DNA from 2 places in the Bacillus stercoris genome. Region 1 is predicted to be linked to the other one. Evidence: a T-box and tRNA genes for the amino acid it is inferred to sense, from the RefSeq annotation. Region 1 holds a T-box; the other holds one or more tRNA genes.

The links. A T-box is a leader RNA that pairs with one kind of tRNA and senses whether it is charged. The one in region 1 lies ahead of ileS (isoleucine--tRNA ligase), so its partner is inferred to be a tRNA-Ile.
Region 2: it has a tRNA-Ile gene. The T-box ahead of ileS (isoleucine--tRNA ligase) is inferred to sense a tRNA for this amino acid. The anticodon was not compared.

What each region holds. Positions count from the first base shown of each region.
Region 1 covers NZ_CP121861.1:2,727,479-2,735,538, reverse strand. Annotated here, with positions in the region: gene QA442_RS14200 (YggS family pyridoxal phosphate-dependent enzyme) at 1-516, shown strand, start outside; gene sepF (cell division protein SepF) at 513-968, shown strand; gene QA442_RS14190 (YggT family protein) at 975-1,247, shown strand; gene QA442_RS14185 (YlmH family RNA-binding protein) at 1,308-2,081, shown strand; gene divIVA (septum site-determining protein DivIVA) at 2,175-2,669, shown strand; T-box leader at 2,732-2,958, shown strand; gene ileS (isoleucine--tRNA ligase) at 3,011-5,776, shown strand; gene ylyA (sporulation-related RNA polymerase-binding protein YlyA) at 5,922-6,296, shown strand; gene lspA (signal peptidase II) at 6,400-6,864, shown strand; gene QA442_RS14160 (RluA family pseudouridine synthase) at 6,866-7,777, shown strand; gene pyrR (bifunctional pyrimidine operon transcriptional regulator/uracil phosphoribosyltransferase) at 7,959-8,060, shown strand, end outside.
Region 2 covers NZ_CP121861.1:115,103-123,162, forward strand. Annotated here, with positions in the region: rRNA gene QA442_RS00635 (23S ribosomal RNA) at 1-822, opposite strand, end outside; tRNA gene QA442_RS00640 (tRNA-Ala) at 904-979, opposite strand; tRNA gene QA442_RS00645 (tRNA-Ile) at 991-1,067, opposite strand; rRNA gene QA442_RS00650 (16S ribosomal RNA) at 1,170-2,718, opposite strand; gene gyrA (DNA topoisomerase (ATP-hydrolyzing) subunit A) at 3,007-5,472, opposite strand; gene gyrB (DNA topoisomerase (ATP-hydrolyzing) subunit B) at 5,683-7,599, opposite strand; gene remB (extracellular matrix regulator RemB) at 7,653-7,898, opposite strand; gene recF (DNA replication/repair protein RecF) at 7,916-8,060, opposite strand, start outside.

The DNA.
Region 1 (8,060 bases):
GAACTGCTCCGCAAACAGGAATTGATGAAAGGGAATCCGGAATGGCATTTTATCGGCAGTCTGCAATCAAGAAAAGCAAAATCTGTCGTCAATGCGGTTTCTTATATCCATTCCCTAGACCGGCTCTCATTAGCGAAAGAAATTGAAAAACGGGCTGAAGGTACTGTCCGATGCTTTGTGCAGGTCAATACCTCTCTTGAGCCTTCTAAACACGGCATGAAAAAAGAAGAAGTCATTCCATTCATACAGGAGCTTTCCGGTTTCGAACATATCCAAGTGGCCGGACTGATGACAATGGCTCCGCTGACTGATGATCAAGATCAGATCAGAAGCTGTTTCAGGTCGCTGAGAGAACTCCGTGACCAGGTTCAGAAACTGAAGCAGCCGAACGCTCCGTGTACTGAACTGTCGATGGGCATGTCAAATGATTTTGAAATTGCAATTGAAGAAGGGGCTACTTATATTAGAATCGGCTCATCGTTAGTCGGAAATGAAACAGGGGGTGTACAGCAATGAGTATGAAAAATAAACTGAAAAACTTTTTCTCGATGGAAGATGAAGAATATGAATATGAATATATTGAGACAGAGCGGGAATCGCATGAGGAGCATGAGCAAAAAGAAAAGCCGGCTTATACCGGGAATAAACCTGCGGGCAAACAGAATGTAGTGAGCTTGCAAAGTGTTCAGAAATCCTCTAAAGTGGTGTTGAGTGAGCCGCGCGTGTATGCGGAGGCGCAGGAAATAGCCGACCATTTGAAGAACCGGCGGGCAGTTGTCGTCAATCTTCAGCGGATACAGCATGACCAGGCGAAGCGGATTGTTGACTTTTTAAGCGGAACCGTCTATGCCATCGGCGGAGATATTCAAAGAATCGGCTCAGATATCTTTCTCTGCACGCCTGATAACGTAGATGTATCAGGCACAATTTCTGAGCTCATATCTGAAGACGAACATCAGAGGTGGTAAAGCGAGATGATCCTTTATCAAGTTTTTTCGGTTTTAAGCTTATTAATCACAATATACTCATTTGCCCTGATCATATACATTTTTATGTCATGGGTGCCGAGTACGAGGGAAACAGCAGTCGGGCGTTTTTTAGCATCGATTTGTGAACCATATCTCGAACCATTCAGAAAAATCATCCCTCCGATTGCAATGCTGGATATTTCACCAATCGTAGCAATCCTTGTGCTTCGATTTGCGACTACCGGCTTGTGGGGACTTTATCGCATGATTGCGTTTTAATGTGACAGTTTGATAGGGGCTTGGCAGCAGCCAAGCCTCTTTACATAGAAGGGAAAGACGATGAGCGATATCTATCAGCACTTCAGAAAAGACGAGCGGGCCTTTATTGATCAGGCGCTCGAATGGAAAAGAATTGTCCAGGAGCAGTACAGAATGAAGCTGACCGACTTTTTAGACCCTCGAGAGCAGGTCATCCTCACTGCTGTTACGGGACAGACAGACGTCGGGCTTGCTTTTTCCGGCGGCTATGACAGAGCGGAGCGGAAACGGGCGATTCTGTATCCAGAATACATTACTCCAGAAGAATCGGATTTTGAACTGCAGGCGTTTAACGTCCGTTATGCTGACAAGTTTGTCTCAGTAGATCACCGTTCTCTGCTTGGTGCATTAATGGGCATAGGATTAAAGCGGCAAAAATTCGGTGACATCGTGTTTTCTGAATCAGCTGTGCAATTGATTGTATCAGCCGATACCGCTGATTTTGTGGCCGCACAGCTGACTCAAGCAGGCAAAGCGACGGTCAGCCTTGAGAAAATTGGCTTGTCAGACCTTAACATTCCGGCTATTGATGTCGAAATAAGAGATGACACGGTTTCTTCTTTAAGGCTTGACGCTGTCTGCGCCTCTATGAGCAGGCAATCCCGCCAGAAATCACAGACACTTGTGAAAAACGGGCACGTAAAAGTGAACTGGAAGGTAGTTGAAGATCCTTCCTACATAGTGGCAGAAGGGGACATGCTGTCTATCAGAGGCTTTGGCCGCTGCAGTTTATCCAAAATCGAAGGAAAAACCAAAAAAGACAAATGGAGAGTTACGTTTGAACGACAAAAATAGTCGGTTTTTCAGTTTTTTTCTCCATCTGTGCGAAATTTGTTTTATAATGTGAACTAGATAACCGTACTGAAATGTAAAAATGGAGGTGGCATCATGCCATTAACGCCAAATGATATTCACAACAAGACGTTTACAAAAAGTTTTCGCGGATATGATGAAGATGAAGTAAATGAATTTCTAGCGCAAGTCAGAAAAGATTATGAAATTGTTCTCCGTAAGAAAACGGAACTAGAAGCGAAAGTCAATGAGCTAGATGAAAGAATCGGACACTTTGCCAATATTGAAGAAACATTGAATAAATCGATTTTAGTTGCCCAAGAAGCAGCTGAAGACGTAAAACGCAATTCTCAAAAAGAGGCAAAGCTGATCGTACGGGAAGCGGAGAAAAATGCTGATCGCATTATCAACGAATCGTTATCAAAATCAAGAAAAATCGCCATGGAAATCGAAGAGCTGAAAAAACAGTCTAAAGTGTTCAGAACACGTTTCCAAATGCTGATTGAGGCTCAGCTCGATCTTCTGAAAAATGACGATTGGGATCATCTCCTTGAGTATGAAGTCGACGCTGTATTTGAGGAAAAGGAATAAATTCTCTGATTATCTTGACATTTTCTTAGCTTGTCGAATATAATACGTTCATAAATTCAGATGAAAAAACGGTTGAAAGGGACAGTCATGTTTCCTTCAGGCCTTCATAGCGACCCGGAGATGGTGAGAGTCCGGGATGGCCGGAATCATGTAGATCAGCCCTTAAGTTTCCTTTCTGAACTCACAGTAGGTTAGGACGTTCATCACGTTACGATGCTCAAGAGGAAAAAGCGTATGCTGGCTTTTTCTAAAAGGGTGGTACCGCGAGATAAGCTTTCTCGTCCCTTATGGGATGAGAGGGCTTTTTTTATTTTCTGAAAAAATGCAGTGGAGGAATGAAAATGGATTTTAAAGACACGCTCTTAATGCCAAAAACAGATTTCCCGATGCGTGGAAATTTGCCAAACCGTGAGCCTGACATTCAAAAGAAATGGGAGGAAGAGGATATCTATCGTCTTGTGCAGGAACGGACGAAAGACCGCCCGAAATTTGTTTTACATGACGGACCTCCGTATGCTAACGGCGACATTCATATGGGCCACGCGCTTAACAAGATTTTGAAGGATTTCATTGTCCGCTTTAAATCAATGAGCGGCTACAACGCACCGTATGTTCCAGGCTGGGATACACACGGATTGCCAATTGAAACAGCTCTGACAAAAAACAAAAAAGTCAACCGCAAAGAAATGTCAGTAGCGGAATTCCGCAAACTGTGCGAAGAGTACGCTTGGAAGCAAATCGAAGGACAGCGTGAGCAATTTAAACGTCTTGGTGTCCGCGGTGATTGGGAAAACCCATATGTAACATTAAAACCGGAATACGAAGCGCAGCAAATCCGCGTATTTGGTGAAATGGCAAAACGGGGCTACATTTACAAAGGTCTTAAACCGGTTAACTGGTCACCTTCAAGTGAGTCTGCTTTGGCTGAAGCCGAGATCGAATATCAAGACAAACGTTCAGCATCAATTTACGTTGCTTTTGGTGTAAAAGACGGAAAAGGCGTTCTTGAGAATGGAGAACGTATCATCATCTGGACAACAACGCCTTGGACAATTCCGGCGAACCTCGGAATCTCAGTGCACCCTGATCTTGAGTACAGCGTGATTGCAGTAGGTGAAGACCGCTTTGTCGTAGCAAGTGCTTTAGTCGAAAATGTTGCGTCTGCATGCGGATTTGATCAGTATGAAGTGACAAGAACGGTCAAAGGGAAAGACCTTGAGAACATTATCGCTGAACACCCGCTATATGGCAGAGATTCTCTCGTTATGCTTGGTGAACACGTAACAACTGATGCCGGAACAGGCTGTGTTCATACAGCGCCAGGACATGGGGAGGATGACTTTATCATCGGCCAAAAATACGGCTTAGATGTGCTTTGCCCAGTTGATGCAAAAGGTGTCATGACAAGCGAAGCTCCTGGCTTTGAAGGCATGTTCTATGACGATGCAAACAAAGCGATCACACAGCAGCTTGATGAAAAAGGCGCACTTGTGAAGCTTGAATTTATTACTCATTCTTATCCGCACGATTGGAGAACAAAAAAACCAACCATTTTCAGAGCGACAGCGCAATGGTTTGCGTCTATTAAAGATTTCAGATCAGACCTGCTGGACGCCATCAAAGAAACCAAATGGGTTCCTGAATGGGGCGAGCAGCGTTTGCACAACATGGTTCGGGACCGCGGAGACTGGTGTATTTCCAGACAGCGTGCGTGGGGTGTGCCGATTCCGGTATTTTATGCCGAAAATGGGGAACCGATTATTACGGATGAAACCATTGAACATGTTTCTGAATTGTTCAGGCAGCACGGATCAAACATTTGGTTTGAAAAAGAAGCAAAGGATCTTCTTCCGGAAGGGTTTACACATCCTGGAAGCCCGAACGGCACATTTACAAAAGAACAGGATATCATGGATGTTTGGTTTGATTCAGGCTCTTCCCATCAAGCAGTGCTTGAAGAACGTGATGACCTCGTTCGCCCGGCTGATTTATACCTAGAGGGATCTGACCAATATCGCGGCTGGTTTAACTCTTCCCTTTCTACAGCAGTAGCCGTAACAGGGAAAGCGCCGTATAAAGGTGTGCTCAGCCATGGGTTCGCACTGGATGGAGAAGGACGCAAGATGAGTAAATCAATCGGTAACGTTGTTGTTCCGGCTAAAGTTATGAAACAGCTTGGTGCGGACATCTTAAGGTTATGGGTATCTTCAGTGGATTATCAGGCGGATGTTCGCGTGTCTGACGCCATTCTGAAGCAGGTTGCGGAAGTATATCGTAAAATCCGCAATACGTTCCGTTTCCTTCACGGCAACCTTTTCGATTTTGATCCAAAAACAAATGCGGTGGCTGTTGAAGAACTTCGTGAAGTGGATCAGTATATGCTGATTAAGCTGAACAAACTGATTGATAAAGTGAAAAAAGCGTATGATGAGTACGAATTTGCGGTTGTGTATCACAGCATCCATAATTTCTGCACAATCGAATTAAGCTCATTCTATCTCGATTTTGCAAAGGATATTGTTTACATCGAGCATGCGGATCATCCGGATAGACGCAGCATGCAGACAGTATTCTACGAAACGCTTCTTGCATTAGTGAAGCTTTCAGCGCCTATCCTTCCGCATACGGCTGACGAATTATGGTCTCATTTAACATTTGTTGAAGAGCAGAGCGTTCAGCTGACAGATATGCCGGAAACAATCGCAATTCCAAACAGTGAAGCGACTGAAGAAAAATTTGACCGCTTTATGGCTCTTCGTGATGACGTGCTAAAAGCATTAGAAACTGCGCGGAATGAAAAAATTATCGGTAAATCATTGGAAGCTAACCTGAAATTGTATCCAAATAAAGAAAACAAAGAGCTCTTGGCTTCCATTAAAGAAAATCTTTCTCAGCTGTTTATTGTGTCAGAACTGACAATCAGTGAAGAACAGGAAGCGCCGAACGATGCGCAAAGCTTTCCGACGGGTAAAATCGCTGTCGAGAAAGCGGAAGGCGAAATGTGTGAGAGATCACGTGTGATTTCAAAAGATGTAGGGGCAAATCCGAAATATCCTACACTTTCATTACGCAATGCTGAAATCGTTGAAAAATATTATGAAAAATAATGCAAAAGGGGCCCGGCGTAAAAGCCGGGCTTTTTTTGTGCCAAGAGTGACATCCTTTAGAACGGCAGGAAAAATCTTATGGGCTTTAGATCATCATTCATAGGCAACAATAAAGGTACTACGTTAAGAGCAGGAGTTGTGAAGAATGAATGATCAACTGACCGCAATTTACACGGAACTTCTTCTGATGAAAGAAGAATTACAGTCGAGATTATTTGAGTATTCTTGCTTTCAGGTTTCTACAAGCCCGCAAGCAGCAATCAATCATAAACAAAAAGCAACTCTGATCTATCACATTAAAGAAGAGCTTCAAGACGTTCTCCTTGCATTGTCAAAAATCGAAAACGGCACATTCGGATACTGTGAAGAAACCGGGGCCCCCATTCCTCTTTCAAAGCTGGCGGTGCTGCCGACGGCCCGAACAGCAAACGATTTTCTTTATTCTGTCCAATTCGAAAAAAAAACGCTTCCGATATGGAAATCAACGGATATCGAATATGGTCAGGCACTGTATGAATAAACAGTGTCTGACCAGTTAATATGCCTGATATTTCTTTACTCCAGTGCTTTTTATTGATAAAATGCATAATGGATTAAAGTAACCGTAAACTGGAGGAACGTTTGTGCTGTATTATATAATTGCACTACTTATTATTGCAGCCGATCAATTGACAAAATGGCTAGTCGTTAAGAACATGGAACTTGGCCAAAGCATTCCGATCATTGATCAGGTATTCTATATCACCTCCCATCGCAATACGGGTGCTGCATGGGGGATATTAGCGGGTCAGATGTGGTTTTTCTACCTCATAACAACCGCTGTTATTATTGGTATTGTTTATTACATACAGCGTTACACAAAAGGACAAAGGCTTCTTGGCGTTGCCCTTGGGCTTATGCTTGGCGGTGCCATCGGCAACTTTATCGATCGGGCTGTCAGACAAGAAGTTGTGGATTTTATCCATGTTATAATTGTGAATTACAATTACCCGATTTTTAACATCGCGGACTCTTCACTATGTGTCGGCGTAATGCTTTTATTTATACAAATGCTGTTGGACAGCGGGAAAAAGAAAAAGGAGCAATAGCATGAATCAAATTGATATAACCGCTTCAGAAGAACAAAAAAGTGAGCGGATTGATAAATTTTTGGCATCAACTGAGAATGATTGGTCAAGAACCCAGGTTCAGCAATGGGTAAAAGACGGACAGGTTGTCGTGAACGGGAGCGCGGTGAAAGCGAATTATAAAATTCAGCCGGGTGATCAGGTGACCGTCACTGTACCCGAACCGGAAGCGCTCGACGTCCTGGCAGAACCTATGGATCTTGATATTTATTATGAAGATCAGGATGTGCTGGTTGTCAATAAGCCTCGCGGAATGGTTGTACACCCAGCACCCGGTCATCTTACGGGCACACTTGTAAACGGCCTTATGGCTCATTGTACAGACCTTTCCGGAATAAATGGTGTGATGCGGCCGGGGATTGTTCACAGAATCGATAAGGACACGTCCGGCTTATTAATGGTGGCGAAAAATGATATGGCACACGAGTCACTTGTAAACCAATTGGTCAACAAAACGGTCACGCGAAAGTATACGGCTGTTGTCCACGGGCTTATTTCTCATGATGACGGCACAATTGACGCGCCGATCGGGCGGGATAAAAAAGACCGTCAAAGCATGACTGTGACACGTGATGGCAAAAACGCTGTCACTCATTTTCATGTGCTTGAGCGTTTTCAGGACTTTACGTTAGTGGAATGCCAGCTTGAAACAGGGAGAACCCATCAAATTCGTGTTCATATGAAATATATCGGATTCCCATTAGCGGGCGACCCGAAATATGGTCCGAGAAAAACAATCGACTTTAACGGCCAGGCGCTTCACGCGGGCGTTTTAGGTTTTGACCACCCGCGAACAGGAGAATATGTCGAATTTGAAGCGCCGCTTCCTGAGGATATGGCAGAATTAATCGAAACCCTCAGAAAAAACGGTTGACAGAGTGTTTCTTTTCTGAAATAATAAACGAAGCTGAATAGATTCTTTAAAACAGTCCAGAGAGGCTGAGAAGGATAACGGATAGACGGGATGCGTGTATAGTGCGCACCTTGTCCTAAAACCCCTCTATGCTCTGGCAGGAGGGGTTTTTTCTTCTATATAAACTGTGAGGTGTCACACATTGAATCAAAAAGCTGTCATTCTCGACGAACAGGCAATCAGACGGGCCTTGACCAGGATTGCGCACGAAATGATCGAACGCAATAAAGGGATGAATAACTGC
Region 2 (8,060 bases), 1.7 Mb from region 1:
CTACCCACACCTCATCCCCGCACTTTTCAACGTGCGTGGGTTCGGGCCTCCATTCAGTGTTACCTGAACTTCACCCTGGACATGGGTAGATCACCTGGTTTCGGGTCTACGACCACGTACTCATGCGCCCTATTCAGACTCGCTTTCGCTGCGGCTCCGCATCTTCTGCTTAACCTTGCACGGGATCGTAACTCGCCGGTTCATTCTACAAAAGGCACGCCATCACCCGTTAACGGGCTCTGACTACTTGTAGGCACACGGTTTCAGGATCTCTTTCACTCCCCTTCCGGGGTGCTTTTCACCTTTCCCTCACGGTACTGGTTCACTATCGGTCACTAGGGAGTATTTAGCCTTGGGAGATGGTCCTCCCGGATTCCGACGGAATTTCACGTGTTCCGCCGTACTCAGGATCCACTCAGGAGAGAACGAAGTTTTGACTACAGGGCTGTTACCTTCTATGGCGGGCCTTTCCAGACCTCTTCATCTACCTCGTTCCTTTGTAACTCCGTACAGAGTGTCCTACAACCCCAAGAGGCAAGCCTCTTGGTTTGGGCTAATCCCGTTTCGCTCGCCGCTACTCAGGGAATCGCATTTGCTTTCTCTTCCTCCGGGTACTTAGATGTTTCAGTTCCCCGGGTCTGCCTTCTCATATCCTATGAATTCAGATATGGATACCACTCCATTACGAGTGGTGGGTTTCCCCATTCGGAAATCTCCGGATCAAAGCTTGCTTACAGCTCCCCGAAGCATATCGGTGTTCGTCCCGTCCTTCATCGGCTCCTAGTGCCAAGGCATCCACCGTGCGCCCTTTCTAACTTAACCGTTAAAAAGAATCACTATGTGATATCTTGTATTACTAATTGAATGTGATGTCTACTGTTATCTAGTTTTCAAAGAACACGTTGGTGGAGCCTAGCGGGATCGAACCGCTGACCTCCTGCGTGCAAAGCAGGCGCTCTCCCAGCTGAGCTAAGGCCCCATTATATAAGATGGTGGGCCTGAGTGGACTCGAACCACCGACCTCACGCTTATCAGGCGTGCGCTCTAACCAGCTGAGCTACAGGCCCATCTTAACTTATTTAAGGAACAAAGTTCCTTCAAAACTAAACAAGACAGGGAACGTTCTGTTTATAAGACCCAAGGTCTTATATTCCGTATAATATCCTTAGAAAGGAGGTGATCCAGCCGCACCTTCCGATACGGCTACCTTGTTACGACTTCACCCCAATCATCTGTCCCACCTTCGGCGGCTGGCTCCTAAAAGGTTACCTCACCGACTTCGGGTGTTACAAACTCTCGTGGTGTGACGGGCGGTGTGTACAAGGCCCGGGAACGTATTCACCGCGGCATGCTGATCCGCGATTACTAGCGATTCCAGCTTCACGCAGTCGAGTTGCAGACTGCGATCCGAACTGAGAACAGATTTGTGGGATTGGCTTAACCTCGCGGTTTCGCTGCCCTTTGTTCTGTCCATTGTAGCACGTGTGTAGCCCAGGTCATAAGGGGCATGATGATTTGACGTCATCCCCACCTTCCTCCGGTTTGTCACCGCAGTCACCTTAGAGTGCCCAACTGAATGCTGGCAACTAAGATCAAGGGTTGCGCTCGTTGCGGGACTTAACCCAACATCTCACGACACGAGCTGACGACAACCATGCACCACCTGTCACTCTGCCCCCGAAGGGGACGTCCTATCTCTAGGATTGTCAGAGGATGTCAAGACCTGGTAAGGTTCTTCGCGTTGCTTCGAATTAAACCACATGCTCCACCGCTTGTGCGGGCCCCCGTCAATTCCTTTGAGTTTCAGTCTTGCGACCGTACTCCCCAGGCGGAGTGCTTAATGCGTTAGCTGCAGCACTAAGGGGCGGAAACCCCCTAACACTTAGCACTCATCGTTTACGGCGTGGACTACCAGGGTATCTAATCCTGTTCGCTCCCCACGCTTTCGCTCCTCAGCGTCAGTTACAGACCAGAGAGTCGCCTTCGCCACTGGTGTTCCTCCACATCTCTACGCATTTCACCGCTACACGTGGAATTCCACTCTCCTCTTCTGCACTCAAGTTTCCCAGTTTCCAATGACCCTCCCCGGTTGAGCCGGGGGCTTTCACATCAGACTTAAGAAACCGCCTGCGAGCCCTTTACGCCCAATAATTCCGGACAACGCTTGCCACCTACGTATTACCGCGGCTGCTGGCACGTAGTTAGCCGTGGCTTTCTGGTTAGGTACCGTCAAGGTACCGCCCTATTCGAACGGTACTTGTTCTTCCCTAACAACAGAGCTTTACGATCCGAAAACCTTCATCACTCACGCGGCGTTGCTCCGTCAGACTTTCGTCCATTGCGGAAGATTCCCTACTGCTGCCTCCCGTAGGAGTCTGGGCCGTGTCTCAGTCCCAGTGTGGCCGATCACCCTCTCAGGTCGGCTACGCATCGTTGCCTTGGTGAGCCATTACCTCACCAACTAGCTAATGCGCCGCGGGTCCATCTGTAAGTGGTAGCCGAAGCCACCTTTTATGCTTGAACCATGCGGTTCAAACAAGCATCCGGTATTAGCCCCGGTTTCCCGGAGTTATCCCAGTCTTACAGGCAGGTTACCCACGTGTTACTCACCCGTCCGCCGCTAACATCAGGGAGCAAGCTCCCATCTGTCCGCTCGACTTGCATGTATTAGGCACGCCGCCAGCGTTCGTCCTGAGCCAGGATCAAACTCTCCGATAAAGTAGTTTGACTGACTACGCACATCGCTGTGCGATTTATAAAAATGAATTAACAGGTACGTTTTGTCTTGTTTAGTTTTCAAAGAACTTTGTGTGCTTCCCTCGAAGCGACTACTTAATAGTAACATTTTTAGTTAACTAGGTCAACACTTTTTTGAAAAAGTTTTTACTAGTCATGATTGTTACGTTTGCGTCTTTTAAAAGACAACAAAAATGATTATACCATAATTTTTAAGACTGTAAAGAGGAATAAAACAAAAAAGCGCAGCTATTTTAGCTGCGCTTTTTCTCACACTTCTTCTTGTTCTTCTTCATTCTCATCTTCTTCGTTTTTCTCTACTAAAGCCACTGTAGCAACATGTTCTTCTTCTGCCATTCTGATGAGACGCACACCTTGAGTGACACGTCCGGTGATTGAGATATCACTGATGTCCATTCTAATGAGTACGCCGCTGGCTGTAATAATCATTAGATCCTCTTCACCTTTAGTAGCTTTCACTGCTACTAGTTGGCCGTTATTCTCGGTGATTTTTGCTGTTTTGAGTCCTTTTCCGCCCCGGCTTTGAGTTCTGTACTCTTCAGCCGGAGTCCGTTTTCCGTATCCTTTTTCAGTTACGATAAGGACGTGTGACTCTTCCTCTAATATCTCCATGCCGACAACAACGTCGTCATCTGTCAGGGTGATGCCTTTTACGCCTGCCGCAGTTCTTCCCATCTCCCGGACATCTGTTTCAGGGAAACGGATCAGTAAACCGTTTTTCGTTCCGATGATGATTTGTTTTGTACCATCAGTCAGACGTACACCCATCAGTTCATCATCCTCACGAAGACTCAAAGCGATTAGGCCATTGTTGCGGATATTAGCGAATTGAGACAGCGAAGTTCGTTTTGAAACCCCGTGCTTTGTTGTGAAGAAAAGGTAAAGCTCCGCATTGAATTCCGTGACTGGAATAATCGCGTTGATCCACTCACCCTTTTCTACTTCCAGCAGGTTAATAATCGGGATTCCTTTTGCTGTTCTGCCGTATTCAGGGATTTCATACCCTTTTGCACGATACACTTTTCCCTTGTTTGAGAAGAAGAGAATCGTGTCATGAGTTGACGTAGAGATCAAATGCTCAACGAAATCATCTTCGTTTGTTCCCATTCCTTGTACACCTTTACCGCCTCGTTTTTGACTGCGATAAGTTGATGCAGGAAGACGTTTGATGTACCCGTTGTGCGTCAGAGTGACGACGATATTTTCTCTCTCAATGAGATCTTCATCTTCAATTGTCTCTAGTCCAGAAGTGACGATCTCAGTACGTCTTTCATCGTTAAAACGCTCTTTGATTTCCGTGAGTTCTTCACGAATAATCTCAAGCACTTTATATTCATTTGCCAAGATGTCTTTTAGCTCTGCAATTAATTTAACAAGAGATTGGTATTCTTCTTCGATCTTTTCACGTTCCAGTCCTGTTAAACGCTGGAGCCTCATATCAAGGATTGCTTGTGCTTGCTTCTCTGTCAGTGAGAATTGTTCAATTAAACCTGTTCTCGCAATTTCAGCCGTTTGAGAATTACGGATAAGGGAAATAACTGCATCGAGATGATCCAGAGCAACTCTCAAGCCTTCAAGGATGTGAGCTCTCGCTTCCGCTTTACGCAATTCATAGGCAGTACGGCGTCTAATTACGACTTTTTGGTGGTCAAGGTAATGCTCCAGGCATTGCTTAAGAGTTAAAACTTTCGGCTGACCATCAACAAGTGCAAGCAAATTGATACCAAAAGATGTTTGTAGAGCAGTTTGTTTGTACAGATTGTTTAGAATGACATTTGCATTAGCATCACGTCTAATTTCAATGACAATTCTCATACCTGTACGATCTGACTCATCACGCAGATCTGTAATGCCCTCTATCTTTTTATCCCTAACAAGATCAGCAATTTTCTCGATTAATTTCGCCTTATTTACTTGGTAAGGCAACTCTGTAACAATAATTCTTTCTTTACCTGAAGATGTTTGCTCGATCTCAGCTTTTGCCCGAATTGTAATAGAGCCTCGGCCAGATTCGTATGCTTTCCGTATACCGCTTCGGCCTAAGATTTGACCCGCAGTCGGGAAATCAGGACCTGGAATGACTTCCATAAGCTCTGGAATTGTAATGTCCGGATTCTCACTGACAGCAAGTACACCGTCAATGATTTCTCCCAGCTGGTGCGGAGGAATGTTTGTTGCCATACCTACCGCAATGCCGGCAGCACCGTTCACGAGCAGATTTGGGAACCTCGAAGGCATAACGACAGGTTCTCTTTCTGAACCGTCATAGTTATCCTGATAATCGATTGTGTCTTTTGTGATGTCTCGAAGAATTTCCATTGAGATTTTAGACATTCTTGCTTCTGTATAACGCATGGCAGCCGCTGAGTCTCCGTCAACAGAACCGAAGTTTCCGTGACCGTCAACAAGCATATAACGGTAGTTGAAATCCTGAGCCATTCTGACCATGGATTCATATACCGCTGAATCACCGTGCGGATGGTATTTCCCGATAACCTCTCCAACGATACGCGCGGATTTTTTATAAGGCTTGTCACTGGTCATGCCCAAATCATTCATTGCATATAAAATCCGTCTATGAACCGGCTTTAAACCGTCACGAACATCCGGAAGAGCACGGGATACGATAACGCTCATTGCATAATCCAAGAAGGACGTACGCATTTCCTGACTGATATTTATTTCACGAACTTGTGGTGTGTTTTGTTCACTCATTAAAAAACCTCCCTGAAGTATCACATGAAATATGTGGGAGTAGATTGTCCATTATGACCTTCAATACGATTTCACTATTCTCCATTATATCAATAAACTTATGATTATACACATTAAATTGCTAGAATATATAGGTATTGCAAGCATTGCTGCATCTGATCTTGTTTAGAAAAAAGCCTTATTTCTTATTGGAAATAAGGCTTTTTATGATTAGATGTCAAGATTTTTAACGTATCTCGCATTTGCTTCTATGAAGTTTCGGCGAGGTTCTACTTTGTCGCCCATCAGCATTTCGAATGTCTCATCCGCATCCATTGCATCTTCAAGAGTTACCTGAAGCAGCGTTCTAGAGCTAGGATCCATGGTTGTCTCCCATAACTGGGTGGCATTCATTTCACCAAGACCTTTGTAACGCTGCAATCCAGGCTTAGGTGTTTGAGGAAGCGTTTTTAACAAGTCTTCAAGCTCCTTGTCATTGTACGCATATTCAACACGTTTCCCCTGTTGAACCTTGTAGAGCGGCGGCTGTGCAATGTACACATAGCCATTTTCGATAATTTGGCGCATATATCTGTAAAAGAACGTTAACAGCAGGGTTCTGATGTGCGCACCGTCAACATCGGCATCTGTCATAATGACAACTTTATGGTAACGGGCTTTCTCCAGGTTGAAATCTTCCCCGATACCTGTGCCAAGTGCTGTGATCATAGAGCGAACTTCGTTGTTAGAAAGGATCTTGTCCAGTCTTGCTTTTTCAACGTTCAAGATTTTACCTCTAAGCGGCAAAATAGCTTGGAAATGTCTGTCCCGTCCTTGTTTAGCAGATCCACCGGCAGAGTCACCCTCTACGATATATAACTCGGAAATGCTCGGATCTTTTGAAGAGCAGTCCGCTAGTTTACCGGGAAGGTTTGAAATTTCCAAAGCGCTCTTGCGGCGTGTAAGTTCACGCGCTTTTTTCGCAGCCATTCTAGCTCTTGCCGCCATTAAACCTTTATCGACAATTTTTTTGGCCGCATCTGGATTTTCCAGCATAAATGTTTCCATTGCCGCAGAAAATAACGTATCAGTGATGGTCCGAGCTTCTGAGTTGCCTAGCTTTGTTTTCGTTTGGCCCTCAAACTGCGGATCAGGGTGTTTGATTGAAATAATCGCGGTCAGCCCTTCTCTTACATCATCTCCGCTTAGGTTAGGGTCATTTTCTTTAATAAGCCCTTTTTTTCTGGCATAGTCGTTGATAACACGAGTCAGGCCCGTTTTGAAGCCAGCTTCATGGGTACCGCCTTCGTACGTGTTAATGTTGTTTGTAAACGAGTAAATGTTGCTTGTGTAGCTGTCATTGTATTGTAAAGCCACTTCAACCGTAATGCCGTCCTTTTCGCCTTCAATGTAAATCGGCTCTTCATGGACAACTTCTTTAGAACGGTTTAAATACTCTACATAACTTTTAATTCCGCCTTCGTAATGGTACTCGTTTTTACGCTCTTGCCCTTCACGTTTATCTTCGATCGTGATGTTTACGCCCTTTGTCAAAAAGGCTAATTCACGCACGCGGTTGGCAAGCAGATCATAATCATACTCAGTTGTTTCTGTGAAAATTTCAGGATCCGGGACAAAATGTGTCGTCGTTCCTGTATGATCCGTTTCGCCAATGATTTCAAGGTCTGAAACTGGAACTCCGCGTTTATAGGTTTGGCGATGAATTTTACCGTCACGGTGAACCGTCACATCAAGCTCTGTTGATAGTGCGTTCACGACCGACGCACCTACACCGTGTAATCCTCCGGATACTTTATAGCCGCTTCCGTCAAATTTTCCTCCGGCATGAAGCACCGTCATAATGACTTCTACCGCAGGACGGCCCATTTTTTCATGAATACCGACTGGAATACCGCGGCCATTATCTACAACCGTGATACTGTTGTCTTTTTCGATTTGGATATTGATATCTGTACAATAACCGGCGAGGGCTTCGTCAATACTATTATCGACAATTTCCCATACCAGGTGGTGAAGGCCTTTGCTGTTTGTCGAGCCGATATACATCCCCGGTCTTTTACGAACAGCTTCCAATCCTTCTAGTACCTGTATCTGATTTTCATCATAACTATTTTGCTGCTGTTCCATAGCCACGTCATTCACCTACACTTTTCTAAACGATATATTCGTGATAAAAATTTCTAAGAATCTATTTCAAACATAAATTGCGCACGTTTTTTTAATGTGCTGGAAGATAAGGGAGAGTAATATATATTCTGAACCGTGACTACGATAGATTTGGGCGTGCCGTTTACGGAAGGCACCACCTTGTGTTTCTGTTTTTTCAGAAATTCTTCAACAATAGGCGACATGTTGGCTTTAAAGTCAAAAATGCCGACAATATCTCGTGTTGAAACCACAAAGTCATCACCTAAATGAATATACAATTGCTCACCTCATTTCTTCACTTCACTAACGCACCATTTTGCACACGGAACATTCCTGCTTGACGTAAGGTTTCGTGATCAATGCCATCAACGCTTGTCGTTGTGACAAACGTTTGTACACGGCCTTGGATCGTATGAAGCAAGTGTGACTGGCGATAATCA